One region of the Streptomyces sp. NPDC001513 genome, then DNA from elsewhere that is predicted to be linked to it. Evidence: riboswitches for the same ligand, from Rfam matches in the RefSeq annotation. Region 1 holds a riboswitch; the other holds the start of a gene.

The links. Region 1 has a riboswitch for cyclic di-AMP ahead of ACFYZ4_RS17395 (M23 family metallopeptidase). Riboswitches for the same ligand answer to the same signal wherever they lie in the genome.
Positions count from the first base shown of each region.
Region 2: another riboswitch for cyclic di-AMP. It lies ahead of ACFYZ4_RS14210 (transglycosylase family protein); the one in region 1 lies ahead of ACFYZ4_RS17395 (M23 family metallopeptidase).

Region 1 covers NZ_JBIAVU010000007.1:121,863-126,065, reverse strand. Annotated here, with positions in the region: gene ACFYZ4_RS17400 (GntR family transcriptional regulator) at 172-849, opposite strand; gene ACFYZ4_RS17395 (M23 family metallopeptidase) at 1,044-1,844, opposite strand; cyclic di-AMP (ydaO/yuaA leader) riboswitch at 1,857-2,016, opposite strand; gene ACFYZ4_RS17390 (pitrilysin family protein) at 2,234-3,601, opposite strand; gene ACFYZ4_RS17385 (pitrilysin family protein) at 3,622-4,203, opposite strand, start outside.
Region 2 covers NZ_JBIAVU010000005.1:500,610-504,812, reverse strand. Annotated here, with positions in the region: gene ACFYZ4_RS14220 (septum formation initiator family protein) at 1-70, opposite strand, end outside; gene eno (phosphopyruvate hydratase) at 171-1,457, opposite strand; gene ACFYZ4_RS14210 (transglycosylase family protein) at 1,733-2,446, opposite strand; cyclic di-AMP (ydaO/yuaA leader) riboswitch at 2,450-2,622, opposite strand; gene ACFYZ4_RS14205 (transglycosylase family protein) at 2,899-3,936, opposite strand; gene ACFYZ4_RS14200 (cytochrome P450) at 4,007-4,203, opposite strand, start outside.

The sequences.
Region 1 (4,203 bases):
GCACGGGAATCGGAGCACCGCGGCGGGAAACAGCCCCGCCCGAATCCCGGCGCTCCGGAATTCAGCTCCACGGGAATTCACCGCACAGCGGCAGGGTGAATTCACGCCATAAATTCGCCCCACCCCTGCACGGCGAATTCATGCGACGCCACCCTTTGTATACGGCTCCTGTTAATGCCGGCCGCTCGACATGTTTACGGCAGGTTGCGAAGTGCTCACCGCCGGACGGAGCCGCAGCCGGTGCGCCCCCGCCGCGCGGTCGGCGTGCAGCGCGGTCAGCGCCCGCGCCCGCTCCGCGTCCCCGCGCGCCACCGCGTCCACGATCGCCCCGTGCTCCGCCCAGGACTCCACCGGCCGCACCGGCGCCTCCACCACGTACATCCACGCCACCTTGTGCCGCATCTGCGTGAGCAGCGCGATCAGCCCGGGACTGCCGGAGGCCTGGGCGAGCGTCTCGTGGAACCAACCGCCCAGGGACCGCAGATCCTCCCCCTGGCCCCGCCTGGCCCGCTCCTGCCCCAGCCTGACCAGCCCGCGCAACACCTTGAGGTGCGCCTCGGTACGGCGCCGGGCGGCCCGGGCGGCCGCCAGGGGCTCCAGGAGCATCCGTACCTCCAGGAGGTCCACGGCCTCCTGCTCGGTCGGCTCGGCCACACAGGCCCCCGCATGGCGCCGGGTGGTCACGAAGCCCTCGGACTCCAGGGTCCGCAGCGCCTCGCGGACCGGGACGCGCGAGACCCCGTACCGGCGGGCCAGCACCTCCTCGGTCAGCCGGCCGCCCGGCTCGAACGCCCCGGAGACGATGTCGTCGCGGATTGCTGTGCATACCGCGTGCGCAGGAATACGCAAGACCGAACCTCCGCCTATTTCCGACTGCCAGCCTCATTGCACGCACATGCGCGTGCTGCGACTCTATTGCAACACACGATAATTTCCGAGAGCGGCCGGAAATGCGAAACATTTGCACAGGGACGCAACACAGGGACGCAACACGAAGGCCCCGGCTCGGGGAGCCGGGGCCTTCGGAAAAGGTGCGGACGGGGTCAGAGGCTGACGCCGTGCGAGCGCAGGTACGCGATCGGGTCGATGTCCGAGCCGTACTGCGAGCCCGTGCGGGCCTCGAAGTGCAGGTGCGGGCCGCTGGAGTTGCCGGTGGAGCCCGACAGGCCGATCTGCTGGCCCGGGGTGACCTGCTCGCCGACGGAGACGTTCAGCGAGGTCATGTGCCCGTACTGGGTGTAGGTGCCGTCGTTGTGCTTGATCACGACGTTGTTGCCGTACGCGCCGCCCCAGCCGGCCTCGACGACGGTGCCGAAGCCCACCGCGTGGACCGAGGTGCCGGAGGCCGCGTGGAAGTCGATGCCGGTGTGGCTGCCGGAGGACCACATGCCGCCGCCCGCGTGGTACTGCGTGCTGACGTACGAGCCGTCCACCGGGGCGACGAAGGTGTTGAGGCGCTTGCGCTCCTCCTCGCGGGCCGCCCGCTCGGCGGCGTCGCGCTCGGCCTTCGCCTTGGCCTCGGCGAGGCGCTTGGACTCGGCGGCCTTCTGCTTGGCCTCCGCCTCCGCCTGCGCCTTGGCGGCGGCGTGCTCGGCGGCGCGCTGCTGGGAATCGGCCTGGTCGGCGATGTCACCCGCGAGGTCCTCGGCGACGACCACGGCACCCAGCCCGTTCTCCGGGGCGGAGCTGCTGTGGTTGTCCGCGGCGAAGGCCGGGGCGGCGAGGGAGCCGACGACACCCGTGGTGGCGATCGCGGCGATACCGGCGTAGCCGGCGGTCTTCTTGCTCAGGCGGCTGGAGCCACGGTGCTTACCGGTACCAGCGGGACGACTGCCAAACGCCATGAAGGGTTTGATCCTTTCCTTCCTTCTCGCCTACCGGGTTAGCTGACGGGTTCGGAGCAGGAAGGTCTCCTACGGGCCTCCTCTTGCGAGGGGGTCCGATTCACCCCAGGGACTCATGTGGGTCCCCGGCTCCCCAGGCTCGCGCCTGACGGGGACTCGGCGATCGCTGTCCGGTGCCGCGGATGCGGCGGGCACAACTGACGGACAGCGGGATTGACGCTAGGCGGATCATCAGTCAATCGCCAAACAGACGCGCCTTTTTGTTGCGTACGCCACACCCCATACAAGCAACCTAGCCGCTAAACGGACAAAAGGGGCCCCAGCGGATAAGCCCGCCAGAGCCCCTGCGCGATCCGTCGGTCGGCCGTCAGTCGGCCGTCACCGACAGGTCAGTTGGTGACGACCGTGACGTCCCCGATCCCGAGGGCGCGCACCGGCTCCTCGATCACTGCCGCGTCGCCCACCAGGACCGTGACCAGGCGGTCCGCCGGGAAGGCCTTCACGGCCGCCGAAGTCGCCTCCACCGTGCCCGTTTCCGCCAGCCGCGCGTACAACTGCGCCTGGTAGTCGTCCGGCAGCTCCTGCTCGACCTGGTCGGCCAGGGTGCCGGCGACCGAGGCCGCCGTCTCGAACTTCAGCGGGGCCACGCCCACCAAGTTCTGTACGGCCACATCGCGTTCGGCATCGGTCAGACCGCCCTCCGCGAGGGTGCGCAGCACCTTCCAGAGGTCCTCCAGCGCCGGACCGGTGTTCGGGGTGTCCACCGAGCCGCTGATGGCAAGCATCGAGGCGCCCTTGCCGTCCGCGGTGGAGCGCAGCACCTGGCCGAAGGCGCGCACGCCGTAGGTGTACCCCTTCTCCTCGCGCAGCACCTTGTCCAGGCGGGAGGTGAGGGTGCCGCCAAGGCAGTACGTGCCCAGCACCTGGGCCGCCCAGACCTGGTCGTGGCGGTCCGGCCCGATCCGGCCGATCAGCAGCTGCGTCTGGACCGCTCCGGGGCGGTCCACGATGACCACGCGGCCGGTGTCGTCGGCGGTCACCGGCGGCACCGGGAGGGCCGCGGCGGTGTTGCCCGTCCAGGCGCCCAGGGTGTCCGCCAACACGGCGTCCAGGTCGATGCCGGTCAGGTCGCCGACGACCACCGCGGTGGCGGTGGCGGGGCGTACGTGGGCCTCGTAGAAGGCCCGTACGGCGCCGGAGTCGATCCGGGCGACGGTCTCCTCGGTGCCCTGGCGCGGCCGGGACATCCGCAGGGACGCCGGGAACAGCTCCTTGGAGAGCTGCTTGGCGGCACGGCGCTGGGGGTTGGCCAGCTCGTGCGGGATCTCGTCGAGCCGGTTGCGGACCAGGCGGTCCACCTCGGCGTCGGCGAAGGCGGGGGCGCGCAGCGCCTCGGCGAGCAGGCCCACCGCCTTGGCCAGCCGGGAGGCCGGGACCTCCAGGGAGACCCGGATGCCCGGGTGGTCCGCGTGCGCGTCGAGAGTGGCGCCGCAGCGCTCCAGCTCGGCCGCGAACTCCTCGGCGGAGTGCTTGTCGGTGCCCTCGGAGAGCGCCCGCGCCATGATGGTCGCCACGCCGTCCAGGCCCGCGGGCTCCGCGTCGAGCGGGGCGGCGAGGTTGACCTCGACCGCGATCACCTGCTGGCCCGGCCGGTGGCAGCGCAGCAGGGTCAGCCCGTTGGACAGCTCCCCGCGGTCGGGGGCCGGGAAGGCCCACGGCTGCGGCTCGCCGGCCTGCGGGCGCGGGTGGAAGGTCATCGTGACGGCTGCGGTGTCGCTCACTGCTCCGCCCCCTCGTTCTCGTCGGACTCGTCGTTCTCGTCGTCGTCTGCCGCGATCGGCTCGTAGACGAGCACCGCGCGGTTGTCCGGGCGCAGTCGGGCCGCGGCCACGGCCTGCACCTCCTCGGCGGTGATGTCGAGGACGCGCCGGACGGCGGTCAGCGCCAGCTGCGGGTCGCCGAAGAGCACCGCGAAGCGGCACAGTTCGTCAGCGCGGCCGGCCACCGTGCTCAGCCGGTCCAGCCACTCGCGCTCCAGCTGCGCCTGGGCCCGCTCCATCTCCTCGGCCGTCGGGCCCTCGGCGGCGAACCGCGCGAGCTCCTCGTCCACGGCCGCCTCGATGGCGGGGATCTCCACACCGCTGGAGGTCTTGACGTCCAGCCAGCCCAGCGAGGGCGCGCCGGCCAGGCGCAGCATGCCGAAGCCGGCCGCGACGGCCGTCTGGTCGCGGCGCACCAGCCGGTTGTGGAGCAGCGAGGACTCCCCGCCGCCCAGGATCGTCAGCGCCACGTCGGCGGCGTCGCACTCGCGGGTGCCGTCGTGCGGCAGCCGGTAGGCGGCCATCAGCGCCCGCGCCGG
Region 2 (4,203 bases), on a different contig from region 1:
TCCGCTCACCGAGCTGCTTGAGCCTGGTCGCGGTGGAGAAGGTGGAGAACCGATCCCGGTTCCCGGCCATTGGTCCGCCTCCCCTGTGTACGCACTACGCAAATACGTCCCCGCACACGGTACGGGACCGAGTGCGGGGACGTACGGAGGCCAGCCCCTCAGGGGGGTGATTAGCCCTTGAAGCGCGGGAAGGCGCTGCGGCCCGCGTACACCGCGGCGTCGTCGAGGATCTCCTCGATGCGCAGCAGCTGGTTGTACTTGGCGACGCGGTCCGAGCGGGCCGGGGCGCCGGTCTTGATCTGACCGCAGTTCACGGCGACGGCGAGGTCGGCGATGGTGACGTCCTCGGTCTCACCGGAGCGGTGGGACATCATGCACTTGAAGCCGTTGCGCTGGGCCATCTCGACGGCGTCCAGGGTCTCGGTCAGCGAACCGATCTGGTTCACCTTCACGAGCAGGGCGTTCGCGGAGCCCTCCTCGATGCCGCGGGCCAGACGCTCCGGGTTGGTGACGAAGAGGTCGTCGCCGACGATCTGGACCTTGGAGCCCAGCTTGTCGGTGAGGGTCTTCCAGCCGGCCCAGTCGTCCTCGTACAGCGGGTCCTCGATGGAGACCATCGGGTACGCGGAGACGAGCTCCTCGTAGTACTCGGTCATCTCGGCGGCCGAGCGGGACTGGCCCTCGAACTCGTACTTGCCGTCCTTGTAGAACTCGGACGCGGCGACGTCGAGCGCGAGCGCGATGTCCTTGCCCGGGGTGTAGCCGGCCTGCTTGATGGCCTCGACGATGAGGTCGAGCGCGGCGCGGTTGGACTCCAGGTTCGGCGCGAAGCCGCCCTCGTCGCCCAGACCGGTGGAGAGGCCCTTGGTGTGCAGGACCTTCTTGAGGGTGTGGTAGACCTCGGCACCCCAACGCAGCGCCTCGGAGAAGGACTCCGCGCCGATCGGGGCGATCATGAACTCCTGGATGTCCACGTTGGAGTCGGCGTGCGACCCGCCGTTGAGGATGTTCATCATCGGAACGGGCAGCAGGTGCGCGTTCGGGCCGCCGAGGTAGCGGAAGAGCGGCAGGTCCGAGGCCTCGGACGCGGCGTGCGCGACGGCGAGGGAGACGCCGAGGATGGCGTTGGCGCCGAGGGAGCCCTTGTTGTCGGTGGCATCCAGGTCGAACATGGCCTGGTCGATCAGGCGCTGCTCGGTGGCGTCGTAGCCGACGAGCTCCGGGCCGATCTGCTCGATGACGGCGAGGACGGCCTTCTCGACACCCTTGCCGAAGTAACGGTTGGGGTCACCGTCACGGAGCTCGATGGCCTCGAATGCACCGGTGGAGGCGCCGGACGGGACTGCAGCACGGCCGGTGCTGCCATCGTCGAGGCCCACCTCGACCTCGACCGTGGGGTTGCCTCGGGAGTCCAGGATTTCCCGGGCTACGACGACGTCGATGGACGGCACGAGCATCTCCTTCTGGGATGTGACGCTGGGTGTGCGGTGGCATGTCAGGCCGTGGGACGGCCTTGCCGCTTAGAGCCTAACCGGCCCGGGGCACTCGGCCGGCCGACCGCCCGACCCCTGGGACGAAAAAGGGACCGAATACCCCGCTTCCGGGACATTAGGTCTCTGGTTCGCCGCCCGTCACCCGGTGCGCACACCGCCGCCCGGCGCGTGGGGGGAGACGCGCCGGGCGGGGGGAACGCTGTGCGTTGCGTGCGCTGCTGCGGCTATTGCCGCAGTGTTCAGCTGAGCTTCAGCTTCTGACCCGGGAAGATCAGGTCGGCGTCCGAGACGATGTCCTTGTTCAGCTCGAAGAGCTTCTCCCAGCCGCCCTTGACGCCGTTGGCCTCGGCGATGGTGCCGAGGGTGTCGCCGGGCTTGACCTCGTACGAGCCGTTGCCGGTCTTCGGGGCCTCGGGGGCCGCCGGGCGCTCGGAGCGGGTGGTCGGGGCCTCGGAGCGCTTGGTCTCCTTCTTCGGCGTGGCCTTCGGGGTCGCCTTCGGGGTGGACTTCTGCTCGGTCTTCTTCGAGTCGGCCTTCGGCTTGTTCTGCGTCGAGGTCTCCGTGCCGCCACCGGTGTAGGAGGAGTTCGACAGACCCTTGCCGCAGCTCGGCCAGGCGCCCTTGCCCTGGCCCTTGAGGACCTTCTCGGCGACGGCTATCTGCTGGGACTTCGAGGCCTGGTTGGCCTGCGCGGCGTACGACTTGCCGCCGTACGCGGCCCACGTCGAGGACGAGAACTGCAGTCCGCCGTAGTAGCCGTTGCCCGTGTTGATGGACCAGTTGCCGCCGGACTCGCACTGCGCGACCTTGTCCCACTCGGACGCGGTGGCGGCGCTGGCGGTGCCCGCGGCCATCAGGGGGGCGGCGACGGCCACACCGGCGACACCGGCGAGCGTGACGATGCGGACGGCCTTGGAGGCGCGACGGTGCTTGCCCTTGCCGGAAAGCAGCATGGAGTTTCTCCTCACCGACGCCTACGAGGTGAGCTGTCGGGTTCGGGCGAGTGAGTTGCCCGGCCGTGCGACCTAGCGCACGTCTTAACCCCTAGCCGGTGGCGTGACCGTCTCTCAACGGCCGCTCCCGGCGCCTACCTTGGTTCCCCCGCTCCTGCCTTCGGCGCTTGACGCGACGACTGTTCCCCCCGTCCGCCGGCAGGATTCGGCGATGCGGTCGAAGGAGCCCGCGGTGGCGGGCGAATCAGAAGGTAGACAGGTCTCTCCCCGATGTTCAACGAGGAACATCGGGGAGAGAGGGGCCCTACTTGCGCTCTCCGCAGGGGTGTTTGCGCAGGTGAGGGCGGGGTTTGCGGAAGCCCCGGGGCGGGACACGCCAGTTGACCGGAAGAGACACATGTCTCACTTACAGATAACCGACAATCAGTTCTTTCCGGGCGCCTGAAGTGTCCTTATTGCGCGGTTAGATCCAGGTTCTGGCCGGGCTTGATCAGGTTGGCGTCCTCGCCGATGACCTGCTCGTTGGCCTCGTAGAGGCCGTTCCAGCCGCCCTTGACTCCCTTGGCAACCGCGATGGTCGCCAGGCTGTCGCCCTCCTGGACCGTGTACGTGGGGATCGACGCGGCGTCAGACGGGACGGGGGCCTCGGGCGCGGGGGCGCCTCGGTGCTTGCCGCTGCCCTCGGCCGCAGCGCCGTCCGGAGTGGCGCCCGGGGTCGCGGGGGCGGTCGGGGCGGCCGGGTCCGTCGGGGTCGCCCCCGGGGTGGCGGGCGGGGTCGTCGGCGACGAGGGGTCCACCGGGAGGGTCGGAGCCGTCGGGTCGACGGGCGGCAGCGGGGTGGTGCCCGGGGTGCCCGGGACCGTCGGCTGCGACGGGTCGACGGGAGGCGTCGTCGGGACGTCCGGCGCCGGCATGACGGGGAGTCCGACGGACGGGGCGTCGGGGATCAGGAAGGGGCTGCCGGTCGGGCTGGGGGCCGCGTGGGTCGGGGCGCCGAAGTCCTTGGCCGGCTCGCCGCCGGTGGTGGACGGCACCGCGTCGTCCGGGCGGGAGGGCGAGGGGGCGATCGTCCCGGTGCTGCCGGCCAGACCGGGATCCACCTGGGCGGCGGGGCTCTGCTGCTCCAGCCCGGCCGAGGTGGCGCACAGCGGCCACGCCTGCGGCCCCTGCGAGGCCAGCACCCGCTCGGCCACGGCGATCTGCTGGGAGCGGCTCGCGAGGTCGGCGCGCTCGGCGAAGTCGAGTCCGCCGGCGCTCTTCCACTCCTCCTGGGTGAACTGCAGCCCGCCGTACGCGCCGCTGCCGAAGTTGGCACTCCAGGAGCCGCCGCTCTCGCACTCGGCGACCTTGTCCCAGGTCGCGGTGTCGGCAGCGGTGGCATTGGTGGCGGCTAGCAGCGGCAGGGCCAACGCGGAGCCAGTGACTCCGGCTGTGACTACCAGCGCGGGGACCTGGCGGGGGCGTCTGTGGCGGCCGTTCCCGGAACGCATGAGGGTGCACCTTTCGCATAACAGCGGGGTAACGGCAGAACCTAGCGGCCTTCGAACGATTGTCACAAGTTCAAGCGGGATCTGACTTTTCATCAGAAGCCGCGCAAGTGTTTTGAGCCGTGAACCGGACGGGAAGAGTACGTAGCCCTCGCATGATCAACCCCCCACGCCAGCGCAGGTCTTGGGGCGGAACAGCCAGTTCCAGATCGGGCAGGCGGGTCAGCAGGGTCGCGAGCGCCGTCTGTCCTTCGAGTCGCGCGAGCGGGG